DNA from 2 places in the Idiomarina sp. X4 genome. Region 2 is predicted to be linked to the other one. Evidence: predicted binding sites of a transcription regulator. Region 2 holds the regulator's gene; the other holds the start of a gene.
What was found. Region 2 encodes MetJ, which represses methionine synthesis genes. Its sites were predicted from a motif close to TAGACGTCTAGACGTCTA; they were not measured.
Positions count from the first base shown of each region.

Region 1 (4,980 bases), 420 kb from region 2:
TAATAAAGGTCGGGGTCGAAAACGTTTCGTAATCGTCCGCTTCTAGTAATTCTATGATTTGTTTTCGCAAACGCAGCTCATCAGCAACTTCTCGCTGACTTAACCCTTTAGCTTCACGCGCTTGTCGCAGAATATCACCGGGTCCCTGAACTGGCTGTTGTTGTGATTCTTGCGCCGCGTCAGAGTCCGCTGGATTGTTCTCTTTATTTGGTTCGTTTTCAGCAGTCATGATTGTTAGGGTGTTCCCTGTTAAGGCTGACTTGCGTAATGACCTTTGTTCTTCTCACACTGAGCTCTGTTTTGCTGGCTCTTTGCATGATAGGGATACTGGGCATCAAGTGAAACTTTATCGAAATACCTGAGCGCATCGTCCCATTTTCCAGCCATACACAATGCAACCGCATAGTTGTTATACAATGCACCGCTCATAGGTTGCCATGATAATGCCTGTTGGTAAAGTGACAAAGCAGAATCTGTCTCATTTGCTGCCAAATGCCATTGCGCCATAGCGATTACAGCATTTAAAGAGTGAGGACTATCTTCCAGCGCTGCTTGCAAATGCGGTTTAGCCAACGCCAACTTACCTTGAGTAAGGTAAGCAACGCCAAGCTGTAACCGTACGTCTTTACTTACAGGCAATGGGTCATTGGAACTGGCGGTACAACCCATTAACGCCAGTGCTATCAATAGCAAAGCGGCTCGCATTATCACACTCCTTGTGGTTGCGATTCATTGGTTTTACGAAGTCTTTACAGCAATCCCTTCACCACCACGCTGCATTTGTTGGCGCTTAAGAATACGCTTGGTTCGGTCAATAACATCACCAACCAGCTGACCGCAGGCTGCGTCGATATCATCCCCGCGGGTTTTACGAACCATAACAGTAAAACCGTATTCCATCAGGACTTTAGCAAAGCGGTCAATACGCGAGTTGCTTGAACGCCCGTAGTCTGACCCAGGGAACGGATTAAATGGAATTAAGTTTATTTTACTCGGGGTATCTTTTAGTGTTTTTGCCAGCTCATGTGCTTGATCAGTCGAGTCATTCACATGATCTAACATGACGTATTCAACCGTGACTTTATGCTGAGCTTTGGACTGTTCAACATAACGGCGGCTGGACGCCAGAAATTCTTCAATATCGTATTTCTTATTGATGGGTACTATTTCATTACGCAATTCGTCATTTGGAGCGTGCAACGAAATAGCCAACATCACGTCTATGCGTTCGCGCAGTTTCTCAAGCGCAGGAACCACGCCCGAAGTACTTAACGTTACGCGACGTTTTGACAGACCAAAACCAAAGTCATCCAGCATTAACTCCATTGCCGGAACGACATTGTTCAAGTTTAACAGAGGCTCACCCATGCCCATCATAACAACGTTGGTCACCGGTTTAATGCCGGTTTTACCGTACGCGCCTAATAGCTGGTTCACTCTCCATACCTGGCCAATAATTTCTGCAACCGTCAGGTTACGGTTAAAGCCTTGCGCGCCTGTTGAACAGAAAGTGCACTCAAGCGCACAGCCGACCTGCGAGGACACACATAGAGTTGCGCGATCGCGCTCCGGAATCCAGACCGTTTCCACGTCCTGGCCGTCAAACAACGTCATTGCAAACTTGATGGTTCCGTCTGACGACTGTTGTTGTTCGCGAATTTCCGGTGCGCGTATTTCCGCAACTTGCTTGAGCTTTTCACGCAATTTCTTGTTGAGATTCGACATCTCGTCGAAGTCATCGACACAAAAATGATACAACCATTTCATAACCTGATCGGCACGAAATGGCTTCTCTCCCATCTCGCGGAAGAACTCTCTCATTCCTTCGCGATTCAGGTCGAGTAAATTCACTTTTTTATCAATTGCGTTGGTCATAAAGCTCCGTTCTTAGCGTGTACGTGGGCAGATTTCTTCGTCGCTGAAGAAGTAAGCGATTTCGCGCGCAGCTGTTTCAGTTGCGTCTGAACCGTGTACCGCATTTTCGTCGATAGTTTCAGCATAGTCGGCACGCAGAGTTCCTGCCAGTGCTTCTGCTGGGTTCGTTGCACCCATGATTTCACGGTTTTTCAGTACCGCATTTTCGCCTTCAAGTACTTGAACAACGATAGGGCCTGAGGTCATGAACTCAACCAATGCACCAAAGAAAGGACGCTCTTTGTGTTCAGCGTAGAAGCCTTCTGCTTGTTCTTTGCTTAAGTGCATCATTTTTGATGCAACAATGCGCAGACCAGCAGACTCAAAACGGTTGTAGATAGCGCCGATAAGGTTTTTAGCAACCGCATCAGGCTTGATGATTGATAAAGTGCGCTCTAAAGCCATGTGTATTCACTCCAATAAAGATAGGAAAAATTAGTCGCGCGGATTATACGTGAGAATACGCTCGAGATCGAATCCAGAATGATTGTTTTTTCGTTCATTCTGATTTAGCATGGCAAAACAAATTAGCCATATAGACGTCTATTTAAACTTAAGTAGACATATGAGGAGTAAATCATGGCAACGAACAAAACAGAGCAAGCAACACTTGGCGGTGGGTGCTTTTGGTGTGTGGAGTCGGCATTCTTACAAGTCAAAGGCATCGAGTCGGTCAAGTCGGGGTACACGGGCGGTCACGTCGAAACCCCAACCTATGAGCAAGTTTGTACGGGCGACACAGGTCATGCTGAAGTTGCACAACTCACCTATGATCCTGAGCAAATCTCTTACCGCCAAATCTTAGAAATCTTTTTTACGCTGCATGATCCGACGCAGGTGAATCGCCAAGGCAACGATGTTGGTACTCAATACCGTACCTCTATTTTTTACCATAACGATGCGCAAAAGCAGGAAGCTGAAAGCATTATTAAGGAATTAGAAAACGACGGCGCCTTTGCTGACCCAATAGTCACCGAAGTGACTGAGCTGGAGACCTTTTACCCGGCTGAGGACTACCACGAGAACTACTATGCGAGAAACCCGGAAAACCCCTATTGTCAGGCGGTGATTTCACCGAAACTGGCAAAATTCCGTAAAACGTTTTCAGGGTTATTAAAAGACTAAGTGCTTGGCGCAGCGCTTTTACTAGCGTTGCGCCAGAGTTTTATAGGTCTTCAAAATATGCTCAACCGCATGCTCAATATCGGCTGAGATTGTGCCTCGACCAAAACTAAACCTCAGTGAAGCATGCGCCAACTCATCGTTGACACCAATGGCTCTTAGCACATAGGAAGGTTCTACACTGGCAGAGGTACACGCCGAGCCAGAGGACACCGCCAAGTCTTTAAGCGACATGAGCAAAAGCTCACCTTCAACATTAGCGAATTGCACATTCACAATATGAGGCACACGCTGAGTGTCGCTGCCATTAAGCTGAATGCCCTCTTCAGCCAGTAACGGCGACAGAAAATGCTGACGCATAGTTTCAAAGCGCTCAATGTCGGTACTGAGTTTTTCTGCAGCTAACTCTGCCGCCACACCCATACCAACAATTTGGTGTGTTGCCAGTGTTCCTGAGCGCATTCCGCGCTCATGACCGCCGCCGTGCATTTGAGCCGCAATGCGAACACGCGGTTGACGACGCACGTATAAAGCACCAATACCTTTCGGACCATACATTTTGTGGGCAGAAATCGACATTAAATCGATAGGTACATTTGCCACGTCTATCGGTAATTTACCGGCGGCCTGTGCTGCGTCAACATGAAACAAGGTGCCATTCTCACGGCAGATAGTGCCAATAGTGTCTATATCCTGAATAACACCAATTTCATTGTTGACCCACATAACACTGGCCAAAATGGTGTCTTCACGCAGAGCTGAACGAAGCTCATCCAAGTCAATAAGGCCGTCACTGTTGACGTCTAAGTAAGTGACTTCAAAGCCTTCCTTTTCAAGCTGAGCACAGGGGTCAAGCACGGCTTTGTGCTCGGTTTTGACAGTAATAATGTGCTTGCCTTTATCGGCGTGGTAGTGCGCAACACCTTTTAACGCGAGATTGTCTGACTCGGTCGCACCCGAGGTGAAAACAATTTCGCGGGCATCGGCATTAATTAAGTCGGCAACTTGGTGCCTTGCAATATCAACTAACTCTTCAGCTTGCCAACCGTATTTATGAGAACGTGACGCTGGGTTTCCAAATACCCCGTCCATGGTTAAGCAGGTTGCCATTTTTTCTGCCGCTTCAGGCGCTACTGGTGTGGTTGCGGCATAATCCATGTAGATGGGTTGTTTAGGCACGAAAGTCCTCCTGAAAAGTGCCGTTACAGTTGGCAGTTAACTTTTATGTCTTCGTCCGATGCATGGCGTAAGTGCTGGCGTTGCATAACATCACCCACATCAGAGTTCTTCATCAACTCGGCTAGCGTAATGCCATCCAAAAAGTCAGAAATTCGATCGCTCAAACCTTCCCACAATGAGTGCGTCAAACAGCGCTCGCCACCTTGGCAGTTGGCTTTACCCTGGCACCGCGTTGCATCAATTGACTCATCGACGGCATGAATCACTGAGCCTACCGAAATATCAGCGGGCTCACGTCCTAGTCGGTAACCACCACCAGGTCCCCGCACACTGTCGACTAATCCATGCTTGCGCAAACGAGCAAACAACTGCTCTAAATAGGACAAGGAAATGCCCTGACGCTCTGAGATGTCCGCCAATGGGATGGGACCTTTTGCTGAAAACAAAGCCACATCAAGCATTGCGGTTACCGCGTATCGGCCTTTTGATGTCAGACGCATAGCAATTTCCTCGGGAAGTGTTATTCGTAAGTTGAAATTCTACATTCCCGACTATTTTAGTCAAGTATTGTCGACCGATTTATCCACAGACGCGAGCATTCCTCGCAAAATATTGATCTCGCTCTCTTCCGGACGCGCCCGATTATAAAGACGTCGCAATTTCGTCATCACCTGCCCCGGATGCTTCGGATTAATAAAGCCCGTATTTGTCAGTGTGGCTTCTAAATGGTCATAAAAACGCTCTAAATCATCCACTCGCGGGTAC
Region 1 covers NZ_CP025000.1:1,743,058-1,748,037, reverse strand. The annotation lists gene CWC33_RS08365 (RodZ domain-containing protein) at 1-229, opposite strand, end outside; gene CWC33_RS08360 (tetratricopeptide repeat protein) at 250-705, opposite strand; gene CWC33_RS08355 (bifunctional tRNA (adenosine(37)-C2)-methyltransferase TrmG/ribosomal RNA large subunit methyltransferase RlmN) at 739-1,875, opposite strand; gene ndk (nucleoside-diphosphate kinase) at 1,888-2,319, opposite strand; gene msrA (peptide-methionine (S)-S-oxide reductase MsrA) at 2,494-3,039, shown strand; gene CWC33_RS08340 (IscS subfamily cysteine desulfurase) at 3,061-4,194, opposite strand; gene iscR (Fe-S cluster assembly transcriptional regulator IscR) at 4,239-4,715, opposite strand; gene trmJ (tRNA (cytosine(32)/uridine(32)-2'-O)-methyltransferase TrmJ) at 4,776-4,980, opposite strand, start outside.
Region 1: the regulator MetJ is predicted to act here: its motif matches at 2,443-2,460, upstream of msrA (peptide-methionine (S)-S-oxide reductase MsrA).

Region 2 (4,980 bases):
CGGCTCTTAAATCATTGATGTTTTTTTGCGCATGGTGTTCGGCTTTGGATCGAATAGCGATGCGGCCCATAACTGAGGTAATCCCATGAAACAAGGTATTCATCCTAAGTACGAAGCAATTAACGTAACTTGCTCTTGCGGCAATAAATTTGAAACGCGTTCAACTCGCACTGAAGACTTGCTGGTTGACGTATGTTCAGAGTGCCACCCGTTCTACACTGGTAAGCAACGTGTAATGGACACTGGCGGTCGCGTTGACAAATTTAAGAAGCGTTTCGGTACCCTGGGCAAGAAATAAGCCTAAGAAAACCTGTAAAAAACGCTACTTTATAGTAGATTCATTAGAAAAGGCGCTAAACAGCGCCTTTTTTATTACCGGCTCCGCTGAACAGCCTATTGTTAAAGAAAAGTTAACCGGTGTACTTTTAACCACCCGAAAAGTTTACTGTCCACTCACAAACGGGAGGTATGATTTGTTTCTTCACTGAGAAGCGATAGACTGTCATTATTCTCAGCAAAATAAATTGGGCAACGTACCTCATGACTGACTTTCGCCAACAGGCACTGGACTACCACGAATACCCAACCCCCGGAAAAATTTCCGTCGAACTAACAACCCCTGCTGAAACCAGTAAAGACTTAGCATTAGCCTATAGCCCTGGCGTCGCAGAGCCCGTTCGCGAGATAGCTCAAGACCCTGACAACGCTTATCGCTATACCGCAAAGGGCAATATGGTTGCCGTTATATCTAACGGCACCGCCATTCTTGGTTTAGGTAACTTAGGTCCGCTCGCCTCGAAGCCGGTTATGGAAGGGAAGGCACTGTTGTTCAAACGTTTTGCAGGTTTGGACTCCATTGATATCGAAGTTAGTCACCGCACCACACAGGACTTTATCAATACCGTGGCCAATATTGCCGATACCTTCGGTGGTATTAATTTAGAAGACATTAAAGCACCAGAGTGCTTTGAGATTGAACAGGCGCTGATTGAACGCTGCAACGTCCCGGTTTTTCATGACGACCAACACGGTACCGCTATTGTGACTGCTGCTGGTATGCTCAACGCATTGGAAATTCAGGGTAAAAAACTGGCTGACTCACGCATTGTTTGCTTAGGTGCCGGGGCTGCCGCTATCGCTTGTATGGAGTTGTTGATTAAATGCGGTGCGCAGCGCGAACACATTTATATGCTGGACTCAAAAGGCGTGATACACACCCGCCGCGACGACTTGAACGAGTACAAGCAACTGTTTGCAAACAACACCGACAAGCGCACGTTAAAAGACGTTATTGACGGTGCCGATATTTTTGTTGGCGTGTCAGGCCCTGACTTGTTAAGCCCGGAAGAACTAAAGCTCATGGCGCCAAACCCGGTCATATTTGCCTGCTCTAACCCCGACCCTGAAATTAAACCTGAAGTGGCGAAAGAGGCGCGGGATGATCTCATCATGGGGACAGGTCGCTCGGACTATCCAAACCAGGTGAATAACGTGCTTTGCTTCCCGTTCATGTTCCGTGGCGCGTTGGATGTTCGCGCGACGGCTATTAATGACGAAATGAAAGTGGCGGCGGTGGAAGCCATTCGCCAACTGGCCAAAGAAGAAGTGCCAGAATCCGTATTAAAAGGTGCCGGTGAGAAGTCACTCAGCTTTGGCAGAGACTACATTATTCCTAAGCCTATTGATCCGCGCTTGTGCCAACGTGTTGCCCGCGCGGTGGCAGAAGCCGCAGTGAAGTCCGGCGTGGCAAAAATCGATATGCCGGACAATTACATGATGGATTAATCGTCTAATTCGTCGTCGGTGGGGATGGGCAAACCACGCTTTTCCAGCTCATCCCGCACGGCTTTTGGAATTTTCTCCGAGTTCGTCTTTTTCAAGTCGTCATCGGTGGGTAACGGTTGGCCCGTAAAAGCGTGTAAAAATGCCTCACAGAGCAACTCACTGTTGGTAGCATGGCGCAAATTGTTGACCTGACGGCGAGTTCGCTCATCCGTAAGAACTTTCAGTACACGGGTCGGAATAGACACCGTCACTTTTTTTACCTGTTGGCTCTTAAGACCATGCTCAGCGTATGGGTAGATGTATTCACCGTTCCACTTCATTATTTTTGCCCTGCGTTATAACAAAACCACATAAGTTATATTGAATTGTACCCAACTGAGCGGCCCCGTCAATTTTTATCCGTCTAGATGGCTAAAAATTGCTGACATTTGCCTCACAATATTTTAGCCTTAGGGAAATAACGCTTTCTAAAGCCACCGCAAATGCAGAGTTATTAAGGAAAAAGGATGACAGACGTACCAATCACTGACGCAGAAAAACAAAACGTGGCTGACAGCGTGCAGGTGCATAAATTTGGCGGCAGTAGTTTAGCCGATGCATTCTGCTACCGTCGTGTTGCGCGTATTGTAACAGAATACGCCGGCGCCAGTGATCTCGTCGTTGTCTCTGCAGCAGGCGATACCACCAACCGCATACTCGCCATTATTAATGCTAAAGACAGTCCGGGTGATACCGCCTCTATTTTACTGGACCAACTCGAACAGTTTCAGCAGGGGCTTATTAAAGAGCTGTTAAGTGGCGACCTCTCTGAGCGACTGATGAAACAGTCGCAAACCGACTTTAGACGCTGGCGTCAATGGCTGGCCGGCGAAGAGACGATAACGCACAACGCAGAGCTTCTGTCATACGGTGAACTTTGGTCTGCTCGTTTATTAGCCGCTCTGCTACAGAAGCAGGGAACTCGCGCCGACTACATTGATGCGCGCGACTTTTTACTGGCTGCCGATGCTCCAGAGCCAGTAATCCAGGTGGAAACATCGCGAGAGAATTTGCTCAAACGTGTTGCGCCGCATTCAGGCACTCGCTTTATTGTTACGGGCTTTATTGCGCGCGGATTAGACGGCGAAAGCCTGACCTTAGGTCGTAACGGCAGTGACTACTCCGCTACCTTGGTCGGCAGTTTGCTCGACGTAAAACAAGTCACGATTTGGAAAGACGTTGCCGGCGTTTACTCAGCCGATCCGCGCAAAGTCGAACGAGTTGTCAGTCTACCAACGCTCGATTGGACCGAAGCCGAAGAATTGGCTCGTCTGGGCAGCCCGGTGCTGCACCCCCGAACTTTTCAGCCGGTCGACCGTGACCGCATGGTTATTTCTGTTCGCTCCAGCTTAAAAGTAGAAAACCAAAAGACCCGCATTGGACAATTTCACGATACCGAGCCTCGCGGCAAAGTATTTACCTCACTTTCTGAGGTGTTGCTGTTTAAAGTTGAACTGCAGGATAAAGCACTGGTCGAGAAACTCGACCAGCTGGATTTAACGCCGCTGGTCAGCTGGGTCGAGCCGGAAAACCACACTCAGTATTTGGTCTTTCACCAAAACCATGCCGATTACCTGAGCGAATGGCTGGACGACGCTGATGCCAACGACGCTATCACACAAATTCGCGGCTACTCGATGCTGGCCATTGTGGGTAATCGCATTCAGGAAACCGATCAGTTTTCGACTTTTAAACTGCAATTATCGGAGCAGAAAGTACGTCGCTTTGTATTAAGCGAAAAAGGCGATTCTGCGGTGGCTATTTTAGAGCAGTCACTCGACAGCCGCTTACTGAACCGCTTACACAGCCAACTCTTTAACTATCGCCGCAGTTTGGGCGTCTTGGTCATTGGCCGCGGCAATATAGGCAGTGCTTGGTTGGAACTTTTCAGACAGCAGCGCGACCGGATTAACCAAGTCATGGATGTGCGAGTCATTGGTATCGCTAACTCACGTCAGCTTTGGCTGGACTACAACGGCGTCGATTTAGGCGAGTGGGCGAGCGATTTTGATCGCCTCGCTCGCCCTTACGTCTTAACCGAGTTACTCCGGGAGTTACCCAATGCGCCGTATGACGAACTCGTCGTTATTGATTTGACCGACGCCAAACAGGTAGCACAACTCTACCCAAGCTTGTTTGCCAACGGCATGCACATCATTAGTGCGAATAAACGCGCCGGCTCTGCCGACGAGACTCTGTACCGTGAAATACGCACCATTCAGCACGAATACAAACGCGAGTGGCTTTACAACACCACGGTTGGCGCGGGGCTGCCACTTAACTACGCCATAAATGATCTACGCAACTCAGGCGACGAAATTCGCAGTATTTCCGGGATATTTTCCGGCACCATGTCATGGCTGTTCGAGAATTTCACCAAAGGCGTCAACTTCAGTGACTTAGTCAAAGAGGCGAAAACTCGTGGTTATACAGAGCCAGACCCACGCGAAGATCTCTCCTGTCAGGATCTCGTGCGAAAGCTGCTGATTCTGGCGCGTGAAATTGGCTTAAAACTGGACTGGCAAGACATACAGGTTCAGTCACTTGTACCACAGCACTTGCGTGATATCTCAGCGGCTGACTTCATGAGCAACGTCACCGAAATGGATGAGCCAATGAATCAAATGCTGGAAGAAGCAGCGAACGACGGCAAAGTTCCTCGCTTACTGGCCAGTTTTTCGGTCAGTCAGGACAATAAAGTCACGGCCAGCATCGGCATTGAGTACATTCCGGAAGGCGATATGCTCGCCAACCTCATTCCAGGCGAGAATATCTTCGTGATTTACACCGACTGGTATTCAGAAATGCCGCTAGTGATCAGCGGACCAGGAGCCGGTAAACATGTTACCGCTGGCGGTGTGCAGTCCGACCTCAACCAGCTGCTTGGCAAATTGTCGGTCGGTCATTAGCACCTAAATTGACGGGTGGCGGGCGTTAAAACAGCCCGCCGTCATCGTCAAAAATATTATCGTTTTTGTCACTGCCCCGCACATACTCCGTCGGTTCCGTACCTTTAATAAAGTACTCAAACCGCGAGGTGTAGTCATTCTTACGTGATAGCTTGCCCGTTTCCAAGTCGATACGAACATTCACCACCCCAGGTGGAATACTGAACTCTCTCGCAGGGTATTGAGGAATAGCCTTCTCCATAAAGAG
Region 2 covers NZ_CP025000.1:1,325,384-1,330,363, reverse strand. The annotation lists gene rpmE (50S ribosomal protein L31) at 86-298, shown strand; gene CWC33_RS06360 (malic enzyme-like NAD(P)-binding protein) at 541-1,785, shown strand; gene metJ (met regulon transcriptional regulator MetJ) at 1,782-2,105, opposite strand; gene CWC33_RS06350 (bifunctional aspartate kinase/homoserine dehydrogenase II) at 2,292-4,733, shown strand; gene CWC33_RS06345 (penicillin-binding protein 1A) at 4,759-4,980, opposite strand, start outside.